DNA from 2 places in the Idiomarina sp. X4 genome. Region 1 is predicted to be linked to the other one. Evidence: riboswitches for the same ligand, from Rfam matches in the RefSeq annotation. Region 1 holds a riboswitch; the other holds the start of a gene.

What was found. A riboswitch is a leader RNA that binds a small molecule or an ion and turns the genes downstream of it on or off. The one in region 1 is predicted to bind thiamine pyrophosphate.
Region 2: another riboswitch for thiamine pyrophosphate. It lies ahead of thiC (phosphomethylpyrimidine synthase ThiC); the one in region 1 lies ahead of CWC33_RS06910 (TonB-dependent receptor).

The regions. Positions count from the first base shown of each region.
Region 1 is NZ_CP025000.1:1,432,531-1,449,132, reverse strand. It holds gene CWC33_RS06945 (HEAT repeat domain-containing protein) at 1-425, shown strand, start outside; gene CWC33_RS06940 (glycosyltransferase family 2 protein) at 418-1,827, shown strand; gene CWC33_RS06935 (TonB-dependent receptor plug domain-containing protein) at 1,880-4,333, opposite strand; gene CWC33_RS06930 (DUF3185 family protein) at 4,510-4,707, shown strand; gene CWC33_RS06925 (MFS transporter) at 4,730-6,055, opposite strand; gene CWC33_RS06920 (phosphotransferase) at 6,069-6,812, opposite strand; gene pnuC (nicotinamide riboside transporter PnuC) at 6,809-7,426, opposite strand; gene CWC33_RS06910 (TonB-dependent receptor) at 7,436-9,559, opposite strand; TPP riboswitch at 9,609-9,707, opposite strand; gene fre (NAD(P)H-flavin reductase) at 9,748-10,449, opposite strand; gene ubiD (4-hydroxy-3-polyprenylbenzoate decarboxylase) at 10,450-11,922, opposite strand; gene rho (transcription termination factor Rho) at 11,930-13,198, opposite strand; gene trxA (thioredoxin TrxA) at 13,449-13,775, opposite strand; gene rhlB (ATP-dependent RNA helicase RhlB) at 13,867-15,138, shown strand; gene CWC33_RS06880 (Ppx/GppA family phosphatase) at 15,107-16,072, shown strand; gene hemB (porphobilinogen synthase) at 16,076-16,602, opposite strand, start outside.
Region 2 is NZ_CP025000.1:7,016-23,617, reverse strand. It holds gene CWC33_RS00140 (CTP synthase) at 118-1,755, shown strand; gene eno (phosphopyruvate hydratase) at 1,801-3,093, shown strand; gene CWC33_RS00130 (hypothetical protein) at 3,047-3,724, shown strand; gene thiH (2-iminoacetate synthase ThiH) at 3,675-4,823, opposite strand; gene CWC33_RS00120 (thiazole synthase) at 4,820-5,620, opposite strand; gene thiS (sulfur carrier protein ThiS) at 5,622-5,822, opposite strand; gene CWC33_RS00110 (HesA/MoeB/ThiF family protein) at 5,806-6,564, opposite strand; gene thiE (thiamine phosphate synthase) at 6,554-8,074, opposite strand; gene thiC (phosphomethylpyrimidine synthase ThiC) at 8,071-9,780, opposite strand; TPP riboswitch at 9,872-9,985, opposite strand; gene CWC33_RS00095 (SCO family protein) at 10,038-10,697, opposite strand; gene CWC33_RS00090 (formylglycine-generating enzyme family protein) at 10,694-11,467, opposite strand; gene CWC33_RS00085 (multicopper oxidase domain-containing protein) at 11,478-12,629, opposite strand; gene CWC33_RS00080 (c-type cytochrome) at 12,664-13,056, opposite strand; gene CWC33_RS00075 (hypothetical protein) at 13,215-14,009, opposite strand; gene CWC33_RS00070 (Fe2+-dependent dioxygenase) at 14,089-14,745, shown strand; gene CWC33_RS00065 (MAPEG family protein) at 14,765-15,190, opposite strand; gene CWC33_RS00060 (putative signal transducing protein) at 15,230-15,535, opposite strand; gene CWC33_RS00055 (sulfite exporter TauE/SafE family protein) at 15,553-16,329, opposite strand; gene ftsB (cell division protein FtsB) at 16,371-16,602, shown strand, end outside.

The sequences.
Region 1 (16,602 bases):
TTTATCTGCTTAAGGTGCTGCAAGGAGTGAATGCACCTCTCTCCAGCAGTGAAGCCGAAACCTTAATTCGCCATTTTAAGTCGCAACCTGAGGCGACAGCACAACTGATACCTCTGCTTGATCACCCGCACCACCTGCCATTAATTAGACGTTTGACTCAGTCAGCCGAATTGAGCATCAGGGTTCAGGCTACCCGAATGTTGGGTGAGCTGGCACGTAACAAACAAGATTTAGAGCGCCTATGGCAGCTGTTACAAGATTCGGCTTGGTGGGTTCGTTACCGAGCTGCTCGAGGAATTTTTTCACACCCAGAATTTTCGCCAGACTACCTTAAAGAACAACTGACTGAACTCGCCGATCCATTTGCCAGGAACATGTTGATGCAAGTAGCGAACGAAATGAATTTGGAGATAATCGATGCTTGATAATTGGCAACCCTGGATTGAAATAGCACAGCTGAGTTTTATTGGTTACTTCGTCGCCTTAACCGTTGTTTACCTTATACTCAACATCATTAGTTTTGTAGTTATCCGTCGGTATATGCGGCGATATGATAATCAGTTACTACCCATGAGTTTTGGTCCGTTGCTACCGCCAGTCTCCGTCATTGTTCCTGCCTATAACGAAGCTGTTGGCATTGTATCGTCAGTTAAAAGCATTCTGCAGCTCGAGTACCCCAAATATGAAATTATTGTCATTAATGACGGTTCTCGCGATGACACCATGGCAACGCTTATCAGCGCATTTGATCTCCAGGTGTATCACGAGGCGTACCGGAATCAGCTGACCACTCAACCCATCCGGCAAGTCTACCGCTCAAAAAAACACCCGCAGCTTCGGGTCATCGACAAAGACAATGGCGGTAAAGCCGATGCCTTAAATACGGGTATCAATGCGTCTCGTAACCCACTATTTTGTGCGGTGGATGCCGATTCTATTTTACAGCGGGATAGCTTAGATAGAATTGTGCGCCCTTTTATTGACGAACCAGAAACCGTTGCCGTTGGTGGTTCAATTCGAGTCGCTAACGGATCAACCATAAGGCAAGGGCTGCTAACCAAAGTTGGCTTACCGGGCTCGTGGCTCGCCCGTCTGCAAATAGTCGAATACTTACGCGCTTTTTTATTTGGACGAATGGGCTGGTCACCACTCAACGGTATGCTCATTATTTCAGGCGCCTTCGGGGTGTTCCGCAAGCAGCGTGTCATCGAGTGTGGCGGGTATCAGGCCAATACTGTCGGCGAAGATATGGAGCTAGTGACACGGCTACATCACCATATGAATAACAAGAAGATCCCTTACCGTATCGCCTTTATACCCGATCCAGTCTGCTGGACAGAGGCCCCTGAAGATCTAACCACCTTAAAAAACCAGCGCATTCGATGGCAGCGAGGCTTAATGGAAAGCCTGACAAAAAACATAGGGCTTTTATTTTCATTGCGCGGCAAAGCTGCTGGCTGGATAGCTTACCCTTTCATGCTGTTTTTTGAGGGAATAGGCCCATTGATCGAAGTATTGGCTTATTTACTAACAGCCTATTTCTTTTTTACCGGCCTGGTTGATCTCAATTTTACACTGACTTTTTTGCTTGCTGCTTTCGGACTAGGTGTCTTTATTTCCATATTTTCTCTTATTTTAGAGGAACTGACCTTCAGAACCTATCAATCCAAAAGAGATCTCATGTGGCTTATTTTTACCGCCGTACTGGAGAACTTTGGCTACAGGCAACTGAACAGTTGGTGGCGTTTACGGGGATTCTGGCAATTCATACGAGGGCGCAGACACAATTGGGGAACAATGAAACGTGTTGGTCGTCTCGGTCAGTAGCCCCCAAATAAAAACGCCCCTTTAAAAGGGGCGTTTTTATACACATAAGTTTTTAGAACGTGTAGTTCAAACGCGCGTAATAGTAGCCACCGTTGATACCAAACGGGAGCGTTTCCCAACCGTATTTGAAGCCCGCATCAGAGAATGGTGAGCCTTCACTGCCCCACTCATCCGGGTAAGTATCAAACAGGTTGTTTGCACCAATACGTACGTTCAGATTATCAGTGAAGTCATAACCAACGGACGCGTCCGTCAACCATTTTCCACCCCACTCTTTCTTAACGCCGGTAAATGCCTGACCTTCAACAGCCCCGAAGTAGTTAAACGCCACATTCACATTCCAGGCATTTCGAGTCCAATCTGCAGTGATGGTTGCTTTCTCACTTGGCTGACCTTCTTCTAAACGCAGGATTTGCGTCTCGCTGAATATTTCATCACCAGGGATCAATGATGAAACGGAATTCACCCGCTCAACTTCCGTGTTCATGAAGCTCATTGCAGCGGTCAGTTTTAGTTCACCTTCCATTAACGCCGTCGGGTAAGAGGCAATAACATCCAGCCCCGTGGTTTTGGTATCCACTGAGTTAGTAAAGAATTGTGCGGCACCTAAGTTGTTATCCTCCAAAATTTCACCAAACTCAGCTCCGACGGAAGCCGTTAAGGACTCCGATAAAACAATGCGGTCATTGATGTTGATTTGGTAGGCATCCATCGTCAGGTCAAAACCGTTATCAAAACGCTTAATTAATCCAAGGCTGACGCTTTCTGAGGTTTCTTCTTCTAGCTCTTTGATGCCGAATTGTCGTGCTAACTCGTCGTCGTTGGCTATGGTTCCGGTCTCAACCAGCGTACCGTTTACCACGTTAGTCAAAACTTGGCTGTAGTATATTTGCTGAACGCCCGGCGCCCGGAAACCGGTTGCTACGGTTCCACGCAAGGAGAAGTCATTGTCAATATCGTAGCGAGCCGACAATTTTCCGGAAATATTGTCACCGGCAATATCATAGTCTTCATAGCGAAGCGCGCCAGCTAGTAAGAAGTCCGGAGTTACGTAATATTCAGCATCGACATAGGCACCGTAGCTATCACGGTCAGCGTCTACCGCCTGACTTGGACTAAACCCTGGGAAGCCCTGGATGCCTGCTTCTGCGACGGTTCCGTAAGGCGTTAAAATTTCCACGTCAGGATCATTCGCTCGGCCATAAGCCCAAGATACTGGATCGCCCGGGTTAATTTGGTAGCTGTCCTGACGCAGCTCGACACCGAGTGCGAGATAAAGAAGTTCATTAGCCACGTCGACGGTACCATTGACGTCAAAGTTGAATGTGGTCTGCTCAAAGACTAACTCACCGTCGAAAGCCTCGGTTGGTGTCTCACCGTATATGCCGCCATCGGGATGTGGCTCGTAGTACCAGCTTACGTTCGCCGAGTTAGAGGAGTTAAACCCAAACTCATTTTTACCGTAAACCACACTCGCGTCCCATAACCAGGCGTTAGGCAAATCACCACGAACACCCACCGCTATTGATTGGTCATCGGCTTCAGTTTCCAGCCTTGGTAAAAATCCGTCAGGATAAATCGCCTCTATTGTTCTTGGATGACCGCGTCCACGGAAGAAACCAGAAGAGCCACCATCACGATTTGAAATACCCCCAAATGCGTAAAGCTCGGTCGTATTTCCTAAATTGTAGCCAGCGTTAAACCAAGCGTACATGTTCTCAGAATCAGCGTCGCCAACATGCAAACGGACAACCGGTTCACCACTTGGCGAGAGCCATTCACCAATAAGTGATGCTTCAGCCGGCGAGGCACGATTGGTCATGCCGCGGTCACGGTACTCTAACGTTCCGTTGAAGAAGCCATTATCGAATTCTTTACCAAAATTAATACCAACGGTATTCACTTCACCGTCTTTTTCATACGTTTGTCCAACTTCAGCGGAAATCATACCGCCTTCTGAGCTTTTCAGCGTAATGTTAATAACACCGGCAATCGCATCTGAGCCATATTGTGCTGCTGCACCATCGCGGAGAATTTCAACACGCTCAACCGCCGTAATTGGAATCGCGTTAATGTCATACCCGGCAGAGCCTTTACCGATGGTTTCTTGTACGTTAACCAGCGCCTGCTGGTGACGGCGCTTACCGTTCACCAACACCAATACCTGATCCGGGTTCAGACCACGCAAAGTAGCCGGACGAATAATATCCGAACCATCTGAAATAGTCGTCGATGAGAAGTTAAATGACGGAGCACTCATTTGCAGCGCTTTACCCAGTTCAGTTGCACCAGTATCAACCAGCTGATCGGCTGAAATAATATCAATAGGCGAGGCCGATTCGGTCGCCGTTCGACCGTTTACGCGTGAACCCAACGTCACAATGCGTTCAATCGACTCGCCGGTTTCGGCATTAACGGCATCTTGAGCCATAGCCGTTCCTGGCGCCACAAACGCAGCAGCCAGAGACAGCGATAAAAAACCTAGCTTGAAAGGCGCTCTAGTCATAGTTCTTCCCCAATCTTGTTATTTTAGTTTTAAACGGTGCGCTTATTAACAATTACACTTACAGTAATCGTTAAGGAATATGCCGTATGATATAAATCAACAAAAAAATGAGGGCTTGCGCTTAAATAACAGTGCGATATATTGAGAAACTGTTAACACAACAAAAGGAAACCGTTATGACTCGCATAGTTGGTATTGTTTTAATTATCGTTGGCGCTATCTTGCTGTACTTCTCTTATGAAGCGTCACAATCCATTGCGTCGGAAGTATCGGAAATGGCAACCAATGAACCAACAGACAACACCATCTGGTACCTAATTGGTGGCGTTGCCGCAGTAATTATTGGTCTCTACGCCACCATTCGAGGAAAGTAAAATCTGCAGAAGTTTTTGTAAGCTATGCTGACGTGTCTCCCGACACGTCGGGTAGTTTCAATGCGCTTAACGTTGCAAGTATACCTACCGCGATAAGAACCCATAAAACAGCATGAGCTCCATACGCTGAGTCAACCCAGCCAAGTAACAACCCCGCTAATAAAACAACTCCCATAACGGTATTTGAAACAGCGGTCAGTTGTGCTCTATTATCCTGATTTGCCATATCGACCAAATACGTTTTACGACCAACCCGCGCACCATGGTGGGCGACTGCGGACGCAAACAACAATAAAGCAGCAATCCACTCAAGACCGAGCCAATTTGGTGCCCAATAGAATATAGCCAGTGCTGCCGCCATGACGAACGTCGACATGACCGATGCTGCTGCCATAACATGATGGCTGGCTGAATCAGACCAACGTCCCCAAAAGCGCCCAGCCAGCAAGCCAGCAAGGCCACTGGCCAGCATAAGGCTACCCAGACTGGTTAATTCGGTATCGCCCTGGCGCTGAATAAGCACAACAATATAAGGAATGGCAAAAGCAGCCGCGACGAGCAAAGCGCGAGTCAAAACGAAATGCCCAAACTGACCGTTCCGCCAAAGCAGAGAAATTGACTTAACGGCTTCAGAGACTGCGTTACCACCACCTTCAGTAGCGCCAGCGACCTCTGGAATACCGGCGTACAAGGCAGCCGCTAAAAGCCATAAAACAACACCCGCTCCCAGCAAGGCTAAAAATAACCAACGCTGACCATCTACTTCCGGCGAAAAAACAATAACCAAAGCGGTCAACAACGTCAGTAAACCAGCAGAAGAGGCTGCGACACCCGATAGTCGGCCTCGGCGTGTTTTAGACACCGTTTTACCGGTAACGTCCTTATTGGCAACAGAACAAATCCCCCGGGACAGGCTAAACAGTGCAAGTAGCGAGACAACACTCCAACCCAGTGCATTGTTATTCAGCGTGGCCACTGCTAACAGCATTAAAAGTAAAGAGAGAGCCTGCCCCACGCTGCCTGCAACCCAAAACCATTTTCTAACGGGTTGTTGGCGTAATTGTTGCGCTACAAACAGCTGAGGCAATAACGCCAGCGACTCTCGCAGAGGCACTAGCGCACTGATAAATATTGCAGGAGCGCCTAACGAGCTTAGCATCCAGGGTAAGACTAAGCGGGCACTGACTAAGCTATCGCCCAACTTAGTTAACGTCAAAGACAGCAGCATTAACACAAACGATTTTGGCTGATGGTGACATGCCGATTCCGGGATGTCCTTACACACCCGCGCGTCTTCATCTTCCGCTAAATAGCCGTAAACCTTTTCAGTCAACTGTTTGTCGGTCATGCTACTTTCAACTTTATTTAGAATAGGAAAGTAAATGCTGCCATAAGTTATTCAGCCAATCCACCAAATCAAGCCATTCGGCCATATCAGCAAGCTCGACGTCATAACGCGTTAATCGTGCGTAGTCTGTCAGCAGCCGTTCCGCCATAGCGTCGTCAAGCTTGTTCATGACGATGGTATTCGCAATATCAAACAGTGGGTGCCCGACTCCCGCATACTCCCAGTCAATCACTTTAATGGGAGCCGTCATAAGAATATGATTCATCGACAGGTCATTGTGACAAAGCACCGGGTACTCCAGCCATTGATCAATCGCCTGCTGGTGCTGACTTTTCTCTTCCCGAAAAGAGTTAGCCAAGGAAGGTTGATAGTTGGAAAGCTGCTGCAGGTAATGCTCTACTTTGTCGTTCAATCTCCAGTGAGGAATGCTTGGCTTAAAGGAGTGAATTTTCGCGAGAACCTCAGCCAATACCGTTGCTTTAATAGCGGGCGATAACGTTACCTGATTTAATGAAGGCGCTTCTAAGTAAGGCTGCAGTAACCAGCCTTCTGCTTCATTCCAGTCCAACACGTCAGGGGCAGCTCCGCTTTCGGCAAGCGTTTTCTGTACAGCAACCTCCAGGCTCCGATCAACCTGAAACAAGCTATCATTTTGCCACCGCTTTAGTACGAGATCAGAGTCATCGGATTTAAGCCGCAGCGCTTGGTTTGACTGGCCACTGGTTAGCCGAGTGACTGTTTTAGGTGCAGGTATCATCCGGCACTCTTTACCGGCTCTGGTTGTGGATTATCCTGATGCCAACGCCACATGGCATAAAGCACTAATCCCAAGTAGACGACAAACAACAACGCTGTTGCGACAAAGCCTTTACTGGCATACAAATACACATAAACACTGTCAATAACCAGCCAGTACCACCAGGTTTCATACGCTTTCTTAGTAACAAGCCAAGTTGCCAGCAAACTAAATACAGTGGTATAAGTATCAAGCCAGACAGCATCCGCATCGGTATAAACCGAGAGGGTATAAGCAATAACCGCCGCTAAGGCGACCAGCCATATCCACTGTAAAAAGTGCCACTTCAACTGGTACTTAGCACCACCGGGGCTTTCTTGCGCTGCGGATTTCTGGAAACGCCACTGCCACCAGCCGTAACCAGCCATGGCCACATAAATAGCCTGCAGTACCGACTCCATATACAACTTACCCTGCCAGAACAACACCGCGTAAATACTGCAGCTTATGGTCGCCGACAGCCAACACCATTGCTTCTGATGCGCGGCAAGCACCAGGTACCCCAGCGCAAATAATAGTGCGGCTAACTCCCACAAAGAGCTCATCATTAACTGTTCTAACAGGGTTTCTATCACAGCTTTTCCTTACAACGACTTGCTAACAGTTATACCGAAACGACGCGGCTCACCGTACTGCACGTAGGTTTCGTCATTCTCGTACTGAGTTCTGGGATCATTCGCAAAGTAGAAACCACGCACTTCGTAATCTTCATCCGTTAAGTTCCGTCCCCACAAGCTCACGCGCCAGTCATCAACGTAGTAGTTCACAGCAAAGTGCACCAATGTCATGGACTCAGATTTCTGATTATGAGAGTTCGAGAAATAAAACTCGTCTTTGCCGTCAGCCTGCAGCACCCATTGAACATTCTCGCCATACCAACCTTCGAGGCCAACATTGAATTGATACTGAGGCGCATGAGCTTGCTCACGACCGGTCATATCCATACCATCCTCTGTCACAAAGCCTTCTATTTCGGTTTCCAGCCAGCTGGCAGAAGCAAATGCTGTAAGCCAGTCGGTCAATTTATTGCGAATTTCGGCTTCCAGACCATAGCCCTTCCCTTCTGCGGCATTTTCAATATAACCGACAAACGATTGGTTTCGATTCACCCAGCTTTTCAGCTGAACATCGTCACGCCAATGATAAAAAGTGCTCACTCGAGAGGTTAAGTCCCCGCTTGGGCTGCTCCCTTTAACACCGAACTCAGCACTCCATAGAATTTCAGGCTCAAAGGTCGCGCGCTCAAGCAGATAGTCTTTGAGTTCGTCCAGGCCTTGGTCGTCCGCTTTACCAAGCGCTTCGCCATTAACACCGCCCGACTTATAACCACGCGATACGGTGGCATACCAATAACTGTTTGGTGCGGCCTGATACCGGGCACTAAAGCTACCGCCGACCATGGTATCTTCCGGCTGCGCTTCTATATTACGGCTGTCGGCGTAGTCATTGTCATACTGTTCAATACGCAAGCCGCTAATAGTGGAGAACTTCTCACTCCAGTGCTGCGTCAATTCGCCATAGACCGCGGCATGTTGACTGCGATAATCACTTTGGAAAATATCCGGCTGGCCTAAGTCCCAATTAAAATAATCACGTGTGAGCGCTACGTCTTTTTCGTAGTAATAGGCTCCCGCTACCCACTCAGTTTCCACCCCAAATAACGCTTCAGGGTCGATCGATAACCAACGAACCTCGGCTGTTTTGTCTTTTCTGTCTCGAAGGTAGGCATCAAATGACGAGTACTCCCAACCAGGAGCAATTCCAACATACGTCCAGTCTTCGTCAAAGGCGTAAGCAGTATCCGCGTTTAAAACACTGGCTGACAACTCAAGCCGGCTGTTATCCCAGCCTAGATAATTCAGAGTCGTTTTTACCGCTTCACTTTTCAGGCGATCGTACCCCGGCTCATCTGACAACGTTGTTCGGTTGTTATCAAGGCTAAAGGCATCGTAACCGTTATCAACATCGTTGTAGTGCAGGACGGTGTCTAACGTCCAGTTCTTGGTAAATTCGGTGTTCAACAAAAGCCGTGCGCCAAGTTCATTCCGATTGTTCGTGTCGTCTCGATCTAAATAGGTATTCTCAATGTAGCCGTCTTGCTTAAACTGACTGACAGAAAAGCGGGCCTTGCCCAGTACGCCCAGTTGCCCGCCTAATGCTAAGCCGCCCATGCGTTCGTCATAATTACCGGCTGACAACTCAAACTGGCCACTGAACTCTTCCGTTGGTTGCACGCTGTCCAACAACACTAAGCCGGCCATCGCGTTGACTCCAAAACGTCCGCTTTGCGGTCCTCGGAAGACTTCAATCTGGTTGATATCGAAAAGCGAGGCGGCCGTACCTAAGCCGCTGTAATCAATACCATCTATAATAAGGCCGACTGACGGGCTAATCGGATCAACAAATTGAGAACGCTCGCCCATGCCACGAATCTGAATAAAGCGTGCGGTCGATGTACCACCGGAGAAATTGACGTTGGCAAAGCTGTTGAGCGTATCCTGCAAATGCTGCGCGTTACGCTGCTGCATCGCATTTTGGTCCATAATTGACACACTGCTGGTGGTTTCATTCAGCGTGCGTTTGTGAAAGTCGCCGCTGACTTCAATGATTTCGAAATCGCTGGCGTTATCCTGACCATAAGCCAGAACCGGCGTTTGTAATAATGCTAAGCCAATACTGGCTGCTAAGTAAGATGTGAATTTTTGCATGGATCATTTCCTCAAAACAAAGTCAGAAACGATCCGGTAAGGCTGTATTAGACGGGTTTTCTACCATCCCTACGCCAGTATTAACCGGATCAGGTTTTAAGGGTTCGCTTTCGCATCTCAGCCGTTGCCGGCACCCCTTGGTAAAGCGGCGTCAGTATAACGCAGCTTATTGCATTAACAAATTGTCTTTAAATAAACGACAGAGCGTCACCGTAAAGGTTTTCTAACGGTACGCCTTGAGCGACAAAATCATCTCTAATAACGCGCACCATTTCAAAACGGCCTGCCATGTAAACTTCACAGTCTTGCAAGTCCTGTTGACGCGCCATTACCGCCTGATGGACTAAACCAATGGAATACGGCCAGTCACCAGCGGCGTCTTCAACCACCGGGTGATAGTCAAAGTACTCGTATTGTTTTGCTAAATGCTCGAGCTCGTCGTGCAGGTACAAATCGGCCAGGCTCTTTGCGCCCCAATATAACGTTAATGGGCGCTCCGGCGTTGCTCGTAAATGCTGTTGTAGAATGGAATAAGCATAAGAAAAGCCCGTACCGCCCGCAATGATTACAGCAGGCTTATCGCTGTTTTGTCGATAAAACGCAATGCCGTCGGGGCCGTCGACTTCCAGCTCACCGTCTGCGCGTATTTTATCCAGCACTTCCATCGCATAGGTGTTGTCTGGCGTCGCTCCTACATGGAGTAACCACTCACTTTCCTTCGATGGGCATGACGCGATACTAAAAGGTCGCTTATCCCTCTCGCCCATAACCGCCATCATGTATTGGCCTGCTTTAAACTCAACCGGCTGCGGCAATTGCAAACGCACTTCCCATACAGCGTCCGCTAATTGGCGCGAAATTTCGGCTTTACAGGTCATTTGTTGACTCATTCACGACTCCATAATGTTCAGTTCGTCCCACAGCTGGTCGACACGCTGCTTAACGTCTTCACTCATGACAATAGGCTCGCCCCACTCACGGTCGGTTTCGCCCGGCCACTTATTGGTTGCATCCATGCCCATTTTTGAGCCAAGACCCGACACCGGAGAGGCGAAGTCGAGGTAATCAATTGGCGTATTCTCAACCAATGTGGTGTCGCGCGCCGGATCCATTCGGGTCGTCATTGCCCAAATCACATCTTTCCAGTCACGTGCATTCACATCGTCATCGCATACAATGACAAACTTCGTATACATAAACTGACGCAAGAAAGACCAGACGCCCATCATCACCCGCTTGGCGTGTCCGGAATATTGCTTCTTCATGGTAACTACGGCCAAACGATACGAACAGCCTTCCGGCGGCAAATAAAAATCGACAATTTCCGGAAACTGCTTTTGCAATAACGGAATAAAGACTTCGTTCAAAGCCACACCCAGCACCGCCGGTTCATCTGGCGGACGACCTGTATAAGTACTGTGGTAAATTGGGTCCTTACGATGAGTCACATGAGTCACGGTAAACACCGGAAACTCATCCACTTCGTTATAGTAGCCGGTATGATCACCGTACGGCCCTTCGGGCGCTGTTTCACCCGGCTCAATATAGCCTTCCAGAATAATTTCTGCGTGCGCCGGTACTTGTAAGTCGTTGCTAATACATTGGGTTACTTCGGTCTTGCTGTCACGCAGTAAACCAGCAAAGGCATATTCAGAAAGGCTATCTGGTACGGGCGTCACCGCACCTAAAATTGTAGCGGGGTCAGCGCCTAATGCGACAGACACCGGAAACTTTTCACCGGGATGCTGCTGACACCATTCCTGAAAGTCCAACGCACCACCGCGATGCGACAGCCAACGCATAATAAGCTTATTCGGCCCCAAAAGTTGCTGGCGATAAATACCTAAATTCTGGCGTTCTTTATGTGGTCCCCGAGTCACCGTAAGCCCCCAGGTGACTAAAGGCGCAACATCACCCGGCCAACAATGCTGAATAGGTAACTTAGTTAAGTCGACCTCGTCACCACTCATGACGACCTGCTGACACGGTGCCTTTTTCAGCTTTTTCGGCGACATACTCAGCACTTTCTTGTAGGTAGGCAGCAAATTCAGCGCATCACGAAAACCTTTCGGCGGCTCAGGCTCCTTTAAAAACGCAAGCAGTTTGCCCACGTCGCGCAGGGCCGTAACCGACTCTTGCCCCATACCCAAAGCCACCCGCTCTGGCGTACCAAAAAGGTTCGCCAACACCGGCATGTCATGACCTTTCACGTTCTCAAACAATAAGGCCGGGCCTTCTGCTTTTAACGTACGGTCAGATATTTCGGTCATTTCAAGGTAGGGGTCTATTTCTTGCTGGATGCGTTTAAGTTCACCGCGCTCCTCGAGGAGCGCGATGAAATCTCGCAGATCTTGATATTTCATACGCCGCTTAGCTGTTGCGTTGACGCTTCATCGATTCGAAGAATTCGTCGTTGGTCTTAGTCATTTGCAAACGGTCAATCAAAAACTCCATGGCTTCAACTTCGCCCATTGGGTTCATAATTTTCCGCAGGATCCACATTTTCTGAAGCTCGTCCTGAGACGTCAGCAATTCTTCACGACGTGTACCTGAACGGTTAAAGTCGATTGCAGGGAAAACACGCTTCTCTGCCAACTTGCGGTTCAAATGCAGTTCCATGTTACCGGTACCTTTAAACTCTTCGTAGATAACTTCATCCATCTTCGAGCCGGTATCGATAAGCGCAGTTGCAATAATGGTTAAGCTGCCACCTTCTTCAACGTTACGGGCAGCACCAAAGAAACGTTTTGGCTTGTGTAGCGCGTTAGCGTCCACACCACCCGTCAGGACTTTACCTGAGCTTGGAATAACGGTGTTATAAGCGCGCGCCAAACGAGTAATCGAGTCCAATAAGATGACAACATCTTTTTTGTGCTCAACCAAACGCTTCGCTTTTTCGATAACCATTTCAGCGACCTGTACGTGGCGGCTGGCTGGCTCATCGAAGGTTGAAGCAACCACTTCACCCTGCACCAAACGGTGCATTTCCGTTACTTCTTCCGGACGTTCATCGATAAGCAGCACAATAAGCTCTGCTTCCGGATGGTTCGCCGCAATAGATGTTGCAACGTTTTGCAGTAATAGCGTCTTACCCGCTTTCGGTGGCGCCACAATAAGACCACGCTGACCTTTACCAATCGGGGCCGACAAATCAAGAACACGCGCCGTAATATCTTCCGTACTGCCGTTACCACGCTCTAAACGAAAACGTTCATCTGCATGCAATGGTGTCAGGTTTTCAAAGAGAATTTTATTACGGGAGTTTTCAGGTTTGTCGAAGTTGACTTCGCGAATTTTCAGGAGGGCAAAATAACGTTCGCTGTCTTTCGGCGGTCGAATTTTACCGCCAATCGTATCACCTGTGCGCAAGTTAAAGCGACGAATTTGGCTAGGCGATACATAAATGTCATCGGGACCGGCCAAATATGACGAATCGGCCGATCGCAAGAAGCCGAAGCCGTCCTGCAATATTTCCAACACACCGCCGCCGTATATGTCTTCACCGCTTTTCGCGTGGGCTTTTAAAATAGCAAAAATGATGTCTTGCTTACGCAGACGGGCCATATTTTCAAGGCCCATTGAGTCCGCGAGCTCAACGAGCTCGTTTACGGGTTTATCTTTAAGTTCAGTTAGATTCATAGGAGGGTTTTCGAGTTATCGATTGAACACAAAGCCTTTTTTATTGACTCTAGAATATTAAAACAAATGGAACGTTCGGATTTCGCGAGTTGCGAAGTCAGAAACAGAAGTTTCTCTTACTTAACAAGGCGCGCCGGTGGAGTTGGCAAGCCTGCTTGAATAGTTAATAAACAGAAGGTATCACCAAAATTAGAATTCGTCCAGTTTTGCTAACAAAAACGGCGCATAATGCGCCGCTTTTTGATACCGATTAAATGTGCTGTTCTAAAAATTCGACCAGCTGTGCACGAGACAGTGCACCCACTTTCGTTGCAATGACATCGCCGTCTTTAAACAGCAGCAATGTAGGAATGCCGCGAATATTAAATTTCGGTGGGGTTTGCTCGTTATGATCCACGTTCAGCTTCCCAATAACCAACTTACCTTTGTACTCTTCGGCAATGTCGTCCAGAATTGGCGCGACCATTTTACACGGCCCACACCACTCGGCCCAGAAGTCGACCAGTACAGGTTTATCGGATTTGATGACATCTTCGTCAAAACTGTCATCGCTTAGCTGAACAATTGCGTCACTCATGGTACTCTCCGCTAAATTCTTTCGCGTGGAAATATAGAATAGTATTATTTCTGTTTTTGAATACAAGCGCAAACTGATATGCTTATAACTTATGAATAAAACACATCTTTCAGAAACTCGTTTCGCTGATTTGGCGCTTCATCCCAAATTACAGCAAGCGCTATCCAATGCCGGATTCGAATATTGTACTCCAATCCAGGCGTTAAGTCTGCCTGTTGCGTTATCTGAGCGCGACGTTGCTGGTCAGGCTCAAACCGGAACAGGGAAAACCTTGTCATTTCTTCTGGCGACTTTCAACCGCTTAATGCAGAACGCGTCGTCCGAAAAAACCGATTCAGGCCCTCGTGCACTCATTATGGCTCCTACGCGAGAACTGGCCATTCAGATTGCCCACGATGCAGAACCATTGCTTGAAAGCTGCGGTTTAAACATGGGTGTCATATACGGTGGCGAAGGTTACGACGCTCAAAAGGAACAACTGAGCAATAGCCCGGATATTCTCGTTGGCACGACCGGTCGCCTTATCGACTTTTATAAGCAAGGCTTATTCTCATTGAATGACATTGAGGTGGTGGTGCTGGACGAAGCCGATCGCATGTTTGACTTAGGCTTCATCGATGACATTCGTTACTTGCTTAGAAAAATGCCAGAGCCGGCGAAGCGCCTGAACCTGTTATTCTCAGCGACGTTGTCCTATCGTGTGCAGGAGCTTGCCTACGAGCACATGAACGCGCCAACGAAACTGGAAGTTGAGCCGGCACAGAAAACCGCAGTGCGGGTTACCGAAGAATTATTTTACCCATCGAAGCCGGATAAATTCCCGCTTCTGTTAACGCTTATTGAGGAAGATTGGCCAGAAAAGGCGATTGTTTTCGCTAACACCAAGCATGGCTGTGAGAAAGTTCACGGTTGGTTAGTGGCAAACGGCCACCGAGCAGGTCTACTCACAGGTGACGTCCCCCAAAAGAAACGACTCAAAATTCTCGATGACTTCTCAGAAGCCCGCATCGACTTTTTGGTCGCAACCGATGTCGCTGCACGCGGACTGCATATTCCGGAAGTGACGCATGTCTATAACTTCGATTTACCGGACGACTGTGAAGATTACGTACACCGCATAGGACGCACAGGCCGTGCTGGCGCAAGCGGCGCAGCTATTAGCCTGGCGTGTGAAGAGTATGTTTATAACCTTCCGGCTATTGAAGAGTATATTGGCCACAGCATTCCGGTTACTAAGTACGATGCAGACGCTATGTTGAGTGACCTGAGACGCCCCCGTCCACCGCAACGCCGACGCCGCCATAACTCCGGAGGCAATAAAGGCAAGCCTCGTGGTCGTCGTTCAGGACCACCGAGGTCGTAATTCGCCAATGGCGCTGAAAAAGAAAAAACTGGCTGCCATCGACATGGGCTCAAACAGCTTTCATTTGTTGATGGCAGAAGTTTCAATGACCGGTTTTTTCCCAAAGCCCCGAGTGCTTACACGGCACAAACAGAAAGTCAGACTGGCAGACGGACTTAACTCAGCGAATAGCATTGATGACGACGCAGCGAAACGGGCATGTCAATGCTTGTCAGGTTTTGCCGCAGAGCTCGAACAATTCCAGCCAGATGCGGTGACCGTTGTCGCGACGGCGGCATTACGCAAAGCCAGTAATCAAGTCCAACTATTAGAGCAATTTGAAAATGCTTTAGGCCGTCCTATTCAGGTGATTACCGGTGAGCAGGAAGCTGAATTAATTTACTCGGGCGTTTGCAGTGTGTCTCAGTGCGCCAACGATGTATTGGTCATTGATATTGGGGGCGCCAGTACAGAAGTTATCGCTGGGCATGGGCTGACCCCTAAATACCTGCAAAGTTTAGACATGGGCTGTGTGGTTTTTCAAAACCGTTATTTTAAAGGCGGCGTGATGAGTGAACCGGCTTTCGCACAGGCAAAACGTGAAGCTACGGCCCTCATTGAGCCTTTTCTCAACGACTACCATCAGCACAGCTGGCAACGTGTACTGGGTGCGTCGGGCACATTCAGAGCGGTTAGTGAAATAGCAAACGCGGAAAGTCAGCCTACGCTAACGCGTGAGTGGCTTAATGAACTCATTCGACGATGCGCGCAAAAAGGAACCGTAAACGCACTCGACTTCCCGGGCTTGAGGGAAGACAGAAAAGCGGTGCTTGCCGGCGGCTTAGCGATTCTTTCGGGAATTACTGAGGCGCTCAATATCGATGAGTTTGAAGTAACCTATGGCGCACTGCGCGAGGGATTACTCGCACAGCTTGCCAATGAAGTAACGGCTTAACGGCTATTCAGACTTCGCCCACTTTTCAGCAATGGTTTTAGCAAAGTACGTCAAAATCCCATTAGCTCCGGCACGCTTAAAAGCCAGCAAGCTCTCTTCGACAACGTCTTCGCCCAACCACCCATTAGCAATGGCGGCTTGCAACATGGCATATTCACCACTGACTTGATACGCAAAGGTCGGCACACCGAATTCGTCTTTTACCCGACGCACGATATCTAAGTAAGGCATGCCCGGCTTCACCATCACCATGTCGGCACCTTCCTGAATATCCAGAGCAATTTCATGCAGGGCTTCATCAGAGTTTGCCGGGTCCATTTGATACGTCTTTTTGTCCCCGCCCTTTAAGTTGCCCGCAGAGCCCACTGCGTCTCTGAACGGCCCGTAAAATGCACTGGCGTATTTAGCGGAGTAAGCCATTATCTGAGTATTATGGAACCCTTCACCTTCCAATGCATCACGGATAGCACCAATACGGCCGTCCATCATGTCTGACGGCGCAACAACATCGGCACCGGCCTTCGCATGAG
Region 2 (16,602 bases), 1.2 Mb from region 1:
TGACGTAGTTAAAGACTAGGTTGCGTGCTTTTTCATTTGTCGTCATGACCGACTTTCGGTATACTACTTTCCCGTCTTAAAGCAATCCCAAATTCGACCTGACCAACTGGGTATCACATGGCGACAAACTATATTTTCGTAACCGGCGGAGTTGTATCCTCGCTGGGTAAAGGCATTGCTGCAGCCTCCTTGGCGGCAATTCTTGAAGCACGGGGCTTAAACGTTACTATCATGAAACTGGATCCCTACATTAACGTAGATCCAGGCACCATGAGTCCGACTCAGCACGGTGAAGTATTCGTCACCGTAGACGGAGCTGAGACCGATCTTGACCTAGGTCATTACGAGCGCTTCATACGTACTCGCATGACCAGCAATAACAACTTTACCACCGGCCGTGTCTATGAAGACATTATTCGCCGTGAACGTAAAGGTGAGTTTTTAGGGGCGACCATTCAGGTCATTCCTCACATTACCAACGAAATTAAACGCCGTGTCATTGAAGGCAGTGAAGGCTTCGATATTGCCATTATTGAAATTGGTGGCACCGTAGGTGACATAGAGTCGCAACCTTTCCTGGAAGCTATTCGCCAGTTAGGCACGGAAATCGGGCGTGACCATACCTTATTTATGCATCTGACCTTAGTGCCGTTCTTAGGTGCCGCAGGTGAGGTGAAAACCAAACCAACTCAGCACTCAGTAAAAGAGCTGCGTTCTATTGGTATTCAGCCAGACGTTCTGGTCTGTCGCTCTGACCGCTCACTGCCAGCATCTGAACGCTCGAAAATCGCCTTGTTTACTAACGTAGAAGAGCGTGCGGTTATTGGCTTGCGCGACGTTGACAGCATTTACAAAATTCCGTCCATGTTAAAAGCGCAGGGGCTGGATGAAATTGTGACGCATCGTTTCCGTTTAGATTGTCCTGAAGCCGACTTGCACGAGTGGGAAGAGGTTCTGTATCAAGAGTCGAACCCGAATGGTGAAGTTACCGTCGGTTTTGTCGGTAAGTATGTTGAGCTACCGGATGCCTACAAATCGGTAAACGAGGCGCTGGCGCATGCTGGGCTTAAAAATCGCTTAACCGTTAATATTCGTTACATCGATTCGCAAGACTTAGAAACCAAAGGTACGTCTAAGCTTGAAGACGTAGACGCTATTTTAGTACCGGGCGGTTTTGGTGATCGTGGTATTGAAGGCAAGCTGATTGCCGCGAAATACGCGCGTGAAAACAATATTCCTTACCTGGGTATTTGCCTGGGTATGCAAGTGGCTCTGATTGAGTTTGCACGCAATGTTGCGAGCTTAACGGGCGCGAACAGCACTGAATTTGACGAAAACTGCAGCGATCCTGTTGTGGGGCTTATCACCGAGTGGATGGACGCAAACGGTCAGAAGGAATTGCGTGATAAACACTCTGACTTAGGCGGTACCATGCGCCTTGGGTCACAGGAATGTCACTTAGAAAAAGGCTCGAAAGCGCTTGAAATGTACGGCAAGGAAGTGATTGAGGAGCGCCATCGTCACCGTTACGAAGTGAACAACCATTACATTGAGCCGCTGGAAAAAGCCGGTTTAAAAATTACTGGTTACTCGCACGACAAGCAGTTAGTTGAGATTCTGGAAAACCCGAAGCACCCATGGTTTGTGGCGGTACAGTTCCATCCGGAGTTCACATCAACGCCGCGTGACGGGCATCCGTTATTTAAAGGCTTTATTGAAGCCGCGGGTAAATTCCGTAAAGAGCGCATGGCTTAATTTTAGTCACTTAACGAAACGTTACGTATTAAACAGGATTGAAGAATGAGCAAGATTGTTAAAGTTGTTGGTCGCGAAATTATGGATTCTCGCGGTAACCCAACCGTAGAAGCCGATGTTTATTTAGAGTCTGGTCACATGGGTCGTGCCGCAGCACCAAGCGGTGCGTCAACCGGCTCACGCGAAGCATTAGAGCTGCGTGACGGTGACAAGTCGCGTTACCTCGGTAAAGGCGTACAAACCGCTGTTGCTAATATTAATGGCGCTATTGCTGAAGCTTTAATGGGTAAAGACGCTGACAGCCAGGACGCTATCGACAACATCATGTTGAAGTTAGACGGTACTGACAATAAAGAAAAGCTGGGCGCAAACGCAATTTTGGCGGTGTCTTTGGCGGTAGCTAAAGCAGCAGCTTTGAGTCAGGGCGTTGAGCTTTATGAGCACATTGCGAACCTGAACAACACCAGCGGTAAATACAGCATGCCATTGCCTATGATGAATATTCTTAATGGTGGTGAGCACGCAGACAATAACGTCGACATTCAAGAGTTTATGATTCAACCGGTCGGGGCTGAAAGCTTCAAAGAAGGCCTGCGTATGGGTGCTGAAGTGTTTCATGCTCTGAAAAAAGTTTTGCAGAAGCGTGGTTTAAGCACCGCGGTTGGTGACGAAGGTGGTTTTGCACCAAACTTGGCGTCGAACGAAGAAGCTTTACAGGTCATTGTTGAAGCGGTTGAAAACGCGGGCTACAAAATGGGCAGCGACATTACGCTGGCATTAGACTGTGCAGCGTCTGAATTTTACCGTGATGGTAAATATGAGTTGTCTGGTGAGGGCAAATCATTTACCGCGGAAGAGTTTGCCGACTACCTGGCAGAGCTTTGTGATCGTTACCCAATTATTTCTATTGAAGACGGCCTGGACGAAAGTGACTGGGACGGCTGGAAAGTCTTAACCGAAAAGCTGGGCAGTAAAGTTCAGTTGGTTGGCGATGACCTGTTTGTGACCAATACACGTATTCTGAAAGAGGGCATCGACAAGTCGATTGCTAATTCAATTTTGATTAAATTTAATCAGATTGGTAGCCTGACAGAAACCTTAGCAGCGATTGCAATGGCACGTGAAGCAGGCTACACGGCGGTTATCTCTCATCGCTCTGGTGAAACCGAAGATGCAACCATAGCGGATTTGGCCGTCGGTACAGCCGCCGGACAAATTAAAACGGGTTCATTGTGCCGTTCTGACCGCGTTGCTAAGTACAACCAATTATTGCGTATAGAGGGCGATTTGAATGGCCAAGCGCCTTACCGCGGACGACAGGAAGTCAACGCTGGCTAATCAACAAGCTGACATATTTCAACCGCTGGCACAGCAAGGCGATTTTGCCGAGCTGTGCTCAGCGCTGTATGAGCGTGAATTGCAGCAACTGTCGCAAGTCGATGACATGCCAGTTGCTGCATTACAACGTCGTTTAGCCAGCTTACCTCACTACATACGTCATGCCGCTCATGGATGTTTGAATGCCGCTAAGCAGTCTCCCCTTAAACTGGATGTTCAAAATGCCAGTTGGCAGGCACCGCAGCCAACGAAAGTCCCGTCATCGGGGACCTCAGCTGAAAAACAAGTCTCCTGGTTCTCAAAGCATGCCGCGTTAGGTCTGGTGGTGCCGGTACTTTATAAAACTCCGGAATTTACGACTATCATGCTCGACAGCATTGATAGAGTGGATACAGATAAGCAGCGTTTGCGGTTGAATTACCGAGGCTGGTTAGACTTTGCCGGGCAGGGCGAGCACGCAGAAGACACCTTACTCAAACCCAATAAACGCATTATGACAGCTGCTTGCTGTGGACATCAGTGGAATCACAAAGGTCGAATTAACCCGCGCACTCTCACGCTGCGCGAGCTGTTATTGGTTGCTACTCTGGATTGGAAAAAGTTTCAGATGGCGTTGCGGATAGCTCATTAAGCCAGTCGGTCCAAACAGGCTGTAATCCTTTTGCCTTTATCGCATTAGCCACCTCATTAACTGAACGCCCATCGTCGATAGAAAACTGCTCTAGCTCCTCATTTTCATTAGCATACCCGCCAGGCTGAGTTTTGGACTCTGCACTGACGGAAGTCACCCCTAAACTGAACAGACCATCTCGTAAACTTTGTTCCTCACGGGTTGAGAGGCTAAGCTCGACATCGGGAAACCGTAATCGATAGGCGCAAATAAGCTGTACCAGCTGTTTGTTGGTCATGTCTTTCACACTTGAAACGCCACCAGTACAAGGGCGCAAACGAGGAAACGACAACGAATACCGACTGCGCCAGTAGCGTTTACGCATATAGTCGAGGTGTATTGCCGTGAAGGTACTGTCGATACGCCAGTCTTCCAGTCCAATCAACGATCCAAGACCTATTTTGTCCATGCCACATGCACCGAGCCTATCCGGTGTTTCAAGACGCCAACGGAAGTCGCGTTTTTTGCCTTTTAAATGGTGTTGAGAGTAGGTTAGGGAGCTATAGGTTTCCTGGTATACCATTACCGCATCCAGGCCGAGACCTTTGAGTTGCTTGTACTCGCTTGTCGACAGCGGCTGAACTTCAAACATCACATAACTGAAGTAGCGTTTAATTATTGGCATGGCCTGCCGGAAGTATTCGATGCCGACCTTGGTCTCGTGTTCTCCGGTGACAATCAAAATGGTATCAAAGCCCTTGGCCTTTATAGCGCGGCATTCTTGTTCAATTTCAGTCACCGACAAGGTTTTTCGCTTGAGTCGGTTGCTCATTGAGAAGCCGCAGTAGCTGCAATCGTTGGCGCACAAGTTGGATAAATACAAAGGAATGAAAAGCTGTAACGTATTACCAAAGCGTTGTCTCGTGAGCATTTGTGATCGCTCCGCCAATGCAGGCAGATAACGCTCTGCTGAAGGCGATAACAGCGCCATAAAGTCATCATTGTTTAGTCTGTTCTTATTGAGTGCACGCTCTACGTCATCAGCGTTTGAACTGTATAACTTGAGCGTCATGTCATCCCAGCTAAGCTGTTTCCAGACATCGTAAAAACTGTTGCTCATAACGTTTCTATAAACTCGGTCAGTGGGCTGGAGGCTTGGGCATGCATTGAGCTGTTGCGATTGTTCGGGGCTGTTCCCGAAAGTATGCCCGAAAGGCCGGCTTCAAAGGCGGTTCTACCGGCATCAACGGTCTGACGAAACGCGTTGGACATCGCTACCGGATCATGTGCCGTTGCGATGGCCGTGTTGACCAAAACAGCGTCAGCACCTATCTCCATGGCTTCAGCCGCATGGCTGGGAGCACCAATGCCCGCATCGACCACAACAGGTACTGACGCTTGTTCGATAATAATGTTTAAGAAGTCCCGGGTGACAAGACCTTTGTTGGAACCAATAGGAGAGCCAAGTGGCATTACCGCCTCACAGCCTACTTCCTCCAACCGTTTGCATAACACGGGATCGGCGCCACAGTACGGCATAACAACAAAGCCTTCTTTAACCAGCTGTTCGGCTGCTTTCAGTGTCTCGATAGGGTCGGGCAGTAGGTAATTAGGATCAGGGTGTATCTCCAACTTCAACCAATAGGTTTGCAGTGCCTCGCGTGCCAATCTTGCAGCGTAAATGGCTTCGTCAGCGGTTTTTGCACCCGACGTATTAGGCAATATATCGAGACCCAACTCCTTAATTGGAGTGACAATGTCATCGGTTGGCTGATTGAAATCAACGCGCTTTAAGGCCAGCGTAATCAGTTCGCTGCCGGACGCACGAATAGATGACTTCATTACATCTGCGCTACTGTATTTTCCACTACCAATGAACAGCCTTGAGCTAAAGGCTTTATTCGCAATAGTCAGCATTTTACCCTCCTGCAACCGCTTGAATAATGGTCAATGAGTCATCGTGCTTTAGCCTATACTCATGCCAATTCTCACGATGGATAACAACGCCGTTGACGGCAACAGCAATAGCTGCAGTATTGATTTGTTGATGCTCAAAAAACTCCGACAAGCTCAAAGCGCGGTCGAATCGCATTGGTTTGCCATTAACGGTTATTTGCATTCTCACCTCCGCAAATCGGGCACGTTGTTGACTTGGGTAACTCAGCTACGTGCCATTGGTGATCGAGGCCATTAAATGACTGAAGCAAACCCCAGGGCAATTCGTGTTGTGTTAAGTATTGAATGGCAAGAAGTGACTGCATAGCGCCAATAATGCCAACGACAGGAGCGGCAATGCCGGCGTTACTGCAGTCCAGGGGCTCTTTAACTTCAGTGGGGTACAGACATTGATAGCACCCATGATCTCGGCCAGGGTCTAAAGCGACGACCTGTCCGTTAAACCCCCGGGCAGCGCCACTAATCAGGGGTTTATTGAACCAATAACAGTAACGGTTAATGAGATAACGAGTATCACGGTTATCGGTGCAATCGAGCACGATATCGCACGTACCAATGTGTTCTCTCAGGGTATCTTCGGACGCCGCCTGCGATAACGTTGTTATATCGACGTCTGGATTTATATCGGCTAAACGCTGTGCAGCCTGTGTGACTTTGAGTAAGCCAACATCTAAACCGCTGTAAAGCATTTGCCGCTGTAGGTTACTTAGCGATACCTTATCGTGATCCATGAGTGTCAGCTGACCAACGCCAGATGACGCCAGATATTGACTGGCAGGAGTGCCTAAACCTCCAAGCCCAATAATGAGCACTTGGCTGTCCAGTAAACGTTGCTGTCCGCCTTCTCCAATGGAGTCAATAAGTAGGTTGCTGCTGTAGCGCAGAGCTTGTTGATCAGTCAGCATGGGCCGCCTCCAACTCTTGATTAAGCTCGTTAACGGCTGTTTCGGTGTTTGCGGCTTTTGTAATGGCGCTGACTAAAGCAATGCCGTTAACACCGGTTTGTTTTACTTTCGCAATGCGCTCTTTGGAGATGCCACCGATAGCGACCGTGAGTATACCGGTCGGTTTTAGTAAAGCGACATAACGTGCCAAGCGCTCCAGTCCTTGTGGTTTTGACGGCATATCCTTAGTTTTGGTTGGGAAAATATGGCCAAGCGCAATATACGATGGAGAGTATCGCGAGGCGATAAGAACCTCGGTGTAACTGTGTGTAGAAATTCCCAACCGAACCTCGCTTGAGCGTAGCGCTTGTAAATCAACCGTTTGTAAGTCTTCCTGGCCTAGATGGACACCGTAAGCGCCATGTTTCATGGCAAGTTGCCAATGGTCATTAATAAACAGTTGTGCTTGATATGACTGAGCCAGCTCGATACTGCGTTTTACCGCCAACTCAACTGCTTCTGTGGGGGCGGATTTTATCCGCAGCTGCAAGGTTTTTACCCCCAGCTGCAGCAAATGTTGAACCCACTCAAAGGAATCAACAACGGGATATAACCCAGGCGATTCGTCGAGTTTGGGAAATGCTGAAGTTGGGGGCGGCAGATGAGTAGCCTGTATATTCGGAAAGTGTTTAAGATTGTTTGGCCAACTCGTATGAGCAACCGGGCCTGGGCCTTTGCCAATCCCCGTTGCCTCCAATAAACCCTTATGAACATAGGCATTAGCCAGTGTTATAGCGTCTTCCACCGGATAATCGTGCGCTGCAACGGCAGCAATTGCTGATGAGAGGGTACAGCCGGTGCCGTGATCATGACTGGTTGTTACTTTCGTCTGTAAATAGATCAGATACGGTTGGCCATAAAGCGGCGTTTTAGGTACGTAAATATCAGCAATCGCTTCGTTATCGTTTAGATCATCTTCGACGCCGGTTATCAGCATACCGTTTGCACCCAAGTTAAAGAGTTTTGATGCAGCGGTTAAAGCACTTTCTTTATTGGCGACTTTCATGCCGCTCAGCCACGAGAGCTCATCAGTATTGGGGGTTATCAAGTCAACAAGCGTTAACAGTCTCTGGCTTTGTTTTTGCGTTAAGGTCGACAACGGATCATTTTGGGTGGTGATCATGACCGGATCCCACACTACGAAAGGCTTCTCAACGGCCTCAGGCCACGTTTGCAAAAATTCGGCAATGGCCTCCAATTGTTCGCTGCTACTGAGCAAACCAATTTTAATGGTCGCCGGAGGCATATCGTTCAGCAGACAGTTAAGTTGCTCGCTAATCGCCTTGCCACTTAACTCATATAAGCCTGTTACTGTGACCGAATTCTGTGCCGTCACTGTGGTAATAACGCTGCAACCGTGACAATGAAAACTTCGAACGGTGTGCAGGTCGGCTTGAATACCCGCGCCACCGCCGCTGTCAGAGCCAGCGATAGTCCATACCACAGGCTGTTCAGAGCGTGCGTCAGTCATGACTCAGCTCCAATTTCGTCAGCCGCTGCATCTTTAAAAGTGATATCGATGCGCTCATTCGCTAAATGCCCCGAATACTGCCTAACCTCGTGAGAAATTTTCATAGAGCAGAATTTAGGGCCGCACATGGAACAGAACTGTGCCGTTTTATTGGATTCCTGTGGCAAGGTTTCATCGTGATAATTGCGAGCGGTTACAGGGTCTAATGCGAGGTTGAACTGATCTTCCCAACGAAACTCAAAACGGGCTTTGGACATGGCGTCGTCTCTTGCCTGAGCGCCCGGGTGTCCTTTTGCTAAATCAGCGGCGTGCGCTGCAATTTTGTAGGCAATGAGTCCTTGCTTAACGTCTTCTTTGTTGGGCAGACCTAAGTGCTCTTTCGGTGTAACGTAACAGAGCATAGCGCAGCCAAAGGCACCTATCATGGCGGCTCCGATACCGGACGTAATATGGTCATAGCCGGGGGCAATGTCGGTGGTTAATGGTCCGAGTGTATAAAAAGGCGCTTCATGGCAATGCTTAAGCTGCTCGTCCATGTTTTCCTGAATTTTATGCATGGGGACATGGCCAGGACCTTCAATCATGACTTGTACGTCGTATTCCCAGGCTATTGTAGTCAGCTCACCTAAAACACGGAGCTCAGCGAACTGAGCCTTGTCATTGGCATCAGCAATAGACCCCGGACGTAAGCCGTCACCCAACGACAGCGAAACATCATATTTTTCGCATATCTCACAAATATCGCGAAAATGTTCATATAGGAAGCTCTCTTTACGGTGCGCCATGCACCACTTAGCCATTATCGAACCACCGCGCGATACAATCCCTGTCACTCGGTTAGCCGTCAGTTCGATAAAGTCATGTAACACACCGGCGTGAATAGTGAAATAGTCGACGCCTTGCTCAGCTTGCTCCAAAAGCACTTCCTTAAATATCGGCCAGGTTAGATCTTCTGCGATACCATTAACGCGCTCCAGTGCCTGATAAATAGGAACGGTACCAATGGGAACCGGGCTGTTGCGTAGAATCCATTCTCGGGTTTGGTGAATATTACGTCCGGTCGACAAGTCCATGACCGTATCTGCGCCCCAACGAGTAGCCCAAATCAGCTTTTCAACTTCCTCTTCAATCGACGAGCTGACCGATGAGTTGCCGATATTAGCGTTTACTTTCACTAAAAAGTTACGACCTATGATCATAGGCTCAGATTCTGGGTGGTTCACATTGACCGGAATAATGGCGCGACCTTTGGCAACTTCATCACGAACAAATTCCGGGGTTACCGGGTTGTCTAAATGCTCCCTTCCCATGTTTTCCCGCAACGCAATAAATTCCATTTCGGGAGTCACAATGCCACGGCGCGCATAGGCTAGCTGTGTCACTCCGCCTTTGTCGGCATTTTTAGCCCTCGCGCTTATCCAGCCTGAACGCAGTGGTTTGAGTCCGGTTTTAACATCGACGACTGAGTTAGGGTCACCATAGACACTGGATGTATCATAAACGTCGACGGGTAAATTGGGTGGTGGTGTTACGCCTGGTGTCGGCTGATGCAGAGTTTCGCTTAAGTGAATGCGGCGAAATGGCACATGAATATCAGGCTGACTGCCTTGAAGAAATTCACGGGTTGAATTAGGAAAATAGCTGCCCGAAACGGACGTTAAAAAAGATTCTGCTTGTTGGCGATTTTGGCGATTAGTTGATGACATAGCATTCTCTCCAGCTAAAAAATAACAGGGTTTAGAGATGCTTGTCAGGAGTGTTGAAAGGAACAATAGCACTGAAAAAGGGAGACTCCCTGGCCATTGCTCTCTTGTTCCCTTCGCAGGTATTAGCCTGATCAGGTTCAACGGATCCCGCTTAGCGGTCTCAGCCTGTCACTCTTTAAGTAACGAGGCACTCCGACAAGATTCTTTTTTAGTGGAACAAAATACTTAGCTTATTGCAACAACGAATGCATTATTCATTACTTCTGTGTCAATTTATTAACGACTTTGGCAGCGTCTTCCATTGGCTGGCCTAAGCCTTCAACACGGTGTTGGATAACGCCATTTTCATCGAGCACAGTAATCAGGTTGCTGTGGTCGAAATCCCCGTCAGGACGTTTCCTGTAGCGAACACCCAGTACGGTTGCCAATGTCCGAATATCCTGATCTTCGCCGTGTAAAAAGACCCATCTATCGCTGTTTAGGTTGTACTGCTTAACGTAGTCAGCCAACGCTTTTGGTGTATCGCGAGAGTTGTCGAAGCTGACCATCACCAGTTTCACTTGCTTTTGAGCTTCGTTACTCAAACTGGTGTACAGACGTTTAGCGTCATTGACGAGAACCGGACAGGCTGTGGTGCAGCTGCCATATATCATTGAGACAATGACCGGCTGCCCTTGTAAGTCAGCTAGTGCCATATGCTCACCTTTGTGTGTTATCCAATGTCCATCAACCTGATACACCGATGAAGAATGTGATACTTTGGCGGCTTTCATGCTGGTGTGGTTTTTATGACTTGCGTGGTTCTCATGTCCAGATTTGTGTTGAGAGTGATCTTGTGCGACTGCCGGAGCCAATGCAAGCAGGGCGCTTGATAGAATCAGTGCCGCATAAGCGGATGGTTTAAATAGGTTGTTCATAATTGGTCTCCGTTTTCGGAATGAATGTCGTAAGCACAGCGAAAACCCATGGTGCTGGTTGAGCTCTGTGGTGCGTAGTCGCTACGAGACTGATACCGAAAAAATGTAGCGTAATTGGCTTTGGTAAAGCTTGATAAAAAACGCGCTCCGTCGCCGCAGGAGCCCGATAATAAGTCGACATCATCACCGTTGGTTAATAGTAACTGATAGTCTTCAACCCACTCGTTAACCCGGTCATACATATGACTGAGCTCAGTGGCATTAATGTCCACGGCTTGTTTGTCGCTTTTGGGTTGGCTGTACCAGGCAAATAAGTTGCGTGCATAATCGTCATCACTGATGTTTTGTTGCTGACGATACTGAACAGAGGCGTACTCCCATTCATTGAGACTGGGTAAACGACCACCTTGTGCAGCACAATATTCACGTGCTGCAAACCATGACACATAAGTCACTGGATGGTCCGCCTCGCCGTTAGGGTAGGCGTCTTTTTTAGGCCAGTGCTTTAGGTAATTTCCGTCGTGAAACAGGGCAGCGATGTTGTCTCGCTGCCATTTAGGGTGGCTGTTAACAAAGTTGAGAAAAAGTTGGTTAGTGACCGGAGTTGCGTCAAGCATGAAGCTATGAATTTCAATGCTAAGACGTTCCTTGTCCAACAAAACCGGCGGTTCAAACTCGCCACCATTAATACGGACTGGGTCTGAGAGTACTAGCGGTGACGCTGTTAGCGTAGAGAACATGAGTCCCGCAACTCCAAGCCACTTAACCATAACCGTCTCCTTACTTGTCTTTACGTGGACCCGCAATAAGGGCACCAGCAGCGCCAAGCTCAGCATCAGCAAACTCATGATCGACTAGCTTGTAGATGCCTTCTTCTGGTACGACAAACTCGATAGTTGCGCTATTACTTGCGCCGAGTAAAACGGTTTGCATGCCGTACCAATCGTTACGTGGGTCGCCTTCGTACCAAACGCGGTCAAAGATAGCGCCAATAACATGGAAGCTGGAAGTACCAGAAGGTCCTGCATTTAGTACGTGTAAGCGCACACGGTCGCCTTCATCAGCGCGTAATGGCGAGTCACTCAGTGCACCGACATGCCCATTAAAAGTAACGTGGCTGGGCTGACGATTAAGTGCAGCGTCATGATTGTAAATAAATTCACCGTCACCCACTTCTTCTAAGTAGTGTTCAGACTGAACCAGCACGTATTCCTTGTCGGCGTCAGTTGGGTAACCGTCTTTTGGTGACACAACGACTGCACCGTACTGACCCATTGCCGTGTGCATGAGTACGCTGGAAGTACCGCAGTGGTACATGTAAGTACCTGCGTAGTTGGCAATCCATTCAAACTCAATAGTTTCGCCCGGAGAGATAGTGCGCCATTTGTCTTCAGCCGCAACCGTTCCGCTGTGGAAGTCCATAGAGTGTGGCATTGGATTAATAACTGGTTGGTTATTTTGGTAAGTGTTTGCCTGTAACTGCTGGAAGAATGGTGAGCCATTTTTCACCGGTTTAGTAATAGTGACCTCTTCGTCAGAGCGGTTTTTCATCTTGAAAATAACCCGATCACCTTCACGCACGTGCAATACTGGCCCTGGTACAGAACCACCAAAAGTCCATGCTGAGTAGCTCACGCCAGGAGCAACTTCTACTTTTTGTGAAAACACGTCCATGCGAACGTCATGTGTTTTGTTACCTTTATAGTCAAGCTTGGCCAAGTTAGGCACTTGAGTCAGGTAGTCACCGACAACCGCAGGACCAGTGTAGTCTTCGCGGTAAACCTTAGCTTCAGGTAGGCCATAGACTTTGCCGTCAATGACGTATTCGCTGTCGTGCTTTAATTCGGTGTCAGCGAAAGCAACAGGGGCTGAAACGGAGGCAGCGGCTGCCAAAATAGACGCACTGATAACTGAGAGACTGAGTGATTTCATAATTGTTCTTCCTTGTTCATAGGATAGTTAAAAATTAACGAGAGCCTGCGACAGCGCTTGCTTCAATAGTACTACTGCCGTTAGCCAGTTCGGTATTGACGTAATTCACAATAGCGGCAATGTCAGCGTCTTTTAGGTATGACATAGGAGGCATAGCGCCGTTGTATGTAGCACCATTAACAGTGAGTGCGCCTGATTTGCCTTTTATTATGGTCTGGGCGATGTAGTCTGGTTTGTCTTTAATATTTGGGTTGTCCGCAAGCGGAGGAAAAACACCAGCTAAACCTTTACCTGCTGGTTGGTGACACGCCTGGCAGTATTTTTTGTAGGCGTTCTTACCATCTGCCGCTTCAGCAGGTTGTGCTAGAAAAAAGGCGACAACAGAGGCTGCTACTGCGCCTACTTTTAAAGTGGATTGAATGTTCATAATGACACCTCAGTGACTGACTTAAGATGTCTATAGGTTACTGTTTTGCTGGCTTTTTACGAGTGAAACGAAGAGGTAAAACTCGCTTACTCCCTGGGGTATAGAATGGGTATATTGAGGAGTATACCCAGGGGTAAGCGGAGAGGTAGAAAGTCGTTTTAAATACTGCGAGCTTCCAGTTCAATACGTGATGCTGCGCCATAGATTTTGCTGGCATCACCTTGCAATTCACCTTCCGGAGTAATGGTCGGCCAAAGGTCTGTTAAAGACTGTAATACATTGCGTGCTTCCTCAATGGCGCCTGATGCTTTTTCGGCTTCCTCGTGCTTTATTCGCTCTAAACGATTAAGGGCAATTTCTTTAAAGCCAAGTGCGTCTTGATACTCATGGAGTTGTACTACTTTACCTTCCTGAATACCCACGGCGTACTCATCGGCAGTTGCCATCAACATAGTCGCTATGCTTAATAGAACACTCTTTGCGGACATATCAGCAACAGGCTCGTGCGCGCTAATTGCGTCAAGCAGTACGTTGTAATTATTCATGACAACGTCTTTGCTGTTGTCGTTGATAACGCTGTCAGCTAACGCTTCCAGTTCATCGGCAAAGCCCGGTTGTCCACGGTCGGAAAAAGCTTCCTTGAGACCTGCGTAAAGTTCATCGCCAGGATGCTTCATATGGGTTTTTGCCATTTCAATGTGGCCTTGCTCATAAAGCTTCATGCCAACCCAAAGGTGCCCGCGAATGAACCCAAGCTGTGCCAAAAATGCAGTGTCATTTGTGCTTAAGTCTATTTCAGGCGCGGCCATTTCGCCTTCCGCCATGGGGGCAACCATAAAAGACGCCGGTGCCGCGTTTGGCTGAGTTAATGGCGCTGCATTAACGGTTGAGGCGGCCATTGTTGACGCTAAAACGCTGCCAACACCAACCCAAACTTTTTTCTTCTCAAACATAGAAAAACCTTATGTGCTTTTTTGAAAGAATGATCTCGTGTATATTTGCAGAAATGATAACTATTCGCAAGTTTAAGCTATGATATTTCACGTTCAAAAAGCGATTGATGAGGCCGTTATAGACAGTCTTATTGCAGGGCTGTCTGCAGAACAGTTCAGTGACGGTAAAGCCACGGCCGGTTGGGCAGCTAAAGAGGTTAAAAGCAACCTGCAACTGACCGGCAAGAAAGCCAAAGCGGCCACCGACTTATTGCTTGAAAAGCTTCATACTAACCCACTGGTACAGTCGGCTATGCGACCAAAACATGTGGCTCGTTGCAGCATTAACCGGTATGAGGTGGGCCAGTACTATGGCACTCACATGGACGACTCCCTGATGAACGGTGTGCGCACCGACATTTCGTTTACGCTGGGCTTGTCAGAGCTTGATACGTTCGAGGGCGGGGATCTGGTTATCGAGGACACCAGCGGAGAGCGAAGCTGGCGACTGGGGAAGGGGGATATATTGATATACCCAAGCCATTACCTACATCGGGTTAATGAGGTGACCCAAGGGACGCGTCTGGCAATGATAGGCTGGGTACAAAGCGTGATAAAACACCCCAGCCACCGGGAGCTTTTGTTTGACGTTGAGCAGTCGTTGAAAGCTGAGTTTGAGGCGAACGGTAAGTCGGAAAACTTTGATCGGTTGACGAAAGTGTTTCATAACTTAATGAGAGAGTGGGCGGACATTTAATACCGCCCACAGCACTGTTTTAGCCCGCTAAGGTGACACCGCAAACTATCAGCAAAGCGATATTGGCGAACAGGCCAATCATAAAGAAATAGCTACGCGGACTTGGGTTCTTCTCAGTGGCAATAGCGTAGTAAAGCACCATGTGAATAAGGCGTGCACCCACAAATATCCAAACCAGCAGCGCAGTCCAGAATGCACTTGCACCAACAAAGAAGGCCAGAAAAGTCGTGCCCAGCATAAGAGGGTAGTTCTCAAGTGAATTCATAAAGGTTCGATGTGCACGAAATACAAACGAGTCGTGACTGAGTGACTCGTTAATTTTTCCCGGTACCGCGCCGGGTTGTTTGGCTTTGCGCCCACTGGCAACAAACCACTGAACTAATAAAATAACCAGCGCTGTAAAAACGCCCCAGTAAGCTAATAAATAGGTTTCAGTTCCGTTCATCGTTGTCTCCTTCGTTATTATTTTTAATGAATGTTTTCGTTAATTGGCTGCAGCACCACAATTCCAGCAAACCTCAAAGGCTGAGCCGTTTAATTCCTGGCATTGGTTACAACGCCAGTCGTCACCATTTGCCTGTACTTCTATTTGTTCTATGAGTTTCTGCGCTGTGGTAAGTTGAGTGTCGTCAACTAACCAAAGCTCTGGCCAGGTGTCCAGTGGCGCTAAGTCGCCTGCAGCACCACTTGAAAACTCATTTTTCATAGCAGTTTCTATACCGTTCATGCGTAACACATTACGCGCGTTCTCCACTAAAAGTTTGTTTTCATGGGTATAAATTAACGTCATAGCGACCTTCAGTTGGTTTAAAGGCTAATACTTTGAGCCAATACGCTCACACCGGACAACATCATTAATACTAGCGTTAATTGACGAAAACGATATTCGGAAACATGATGTTGTAGCTTGTGACCGACGGTTGCGCCGATTAATGCGCCGGGTAATAGACTCAGTATCAGATAGAAGTGAGCGTCAGCGTAGATTCCCTGACGAGAAAAATTGAACACGTTAGCAATGGCAATACAGCAAAAAAACAGGCTTAAGGTGGCTCTGAACTGCTGCTTAGGAATACGGGCGTTCGCCAGAAACAGAACAATGGGCGGGCCACCGAGGGTCATTAAACCATTTAAAATGCCTGAGCTACTGCCTACCGCAATGTGACCTGGTGCGTGTTCTGCGGTTGGAAACTGCTTGCCGCTGGCAAGTGCTAATGCCACCGCTAAAATGACGAGGCCAAGTACCAGCTTAATCAGTTGATCATCAATAGCGAGTAATAATGAGCCTGCAACGATGGAGGTAATAACACCGGATATAATGAGCCATTTCCATTGTGACGGGCGAGCGGCTTCACGGTTTTTCCAATAGATCCAGGCGCCTACCATGATATTTATGACCGACAAGGCTGGTGTCAGAACGCTGATAGGAAACCACAAAGCCAAAATAGGAACGGCGAGTAGGCCAGAGCCAAAACCACTAATGCCTTGCAGCATAGCGGCGAAAAAGAATACCAATGCGGCGGCAAAATACTCCAAATTAACCTCTTTTATCGCTAATGTTTGAAAACGGCTTTTCAGTCGCTGCAATAGTCTTCATAATGATAACAATAATAACAACGGAGCTGAGCATGCGGGTGACTCTGGTTGTGTTGTTGACCTTATTCTTGGCGCTACAATACCGTCTCTGGTTTGGGAAAAACAGTTTGCCAGATTATTGGCGTTTGCAACAGGAAGTCAGCAACCAAAAAATAACGAATGAAAATCTCGAACGGCGCAACCAACTGATTTACGCAGATATTGAAGACTTGCGTGACGGTGAAGATGCGTTAGAAGAGCGTGCTCGTAATGAACTGGGAATGA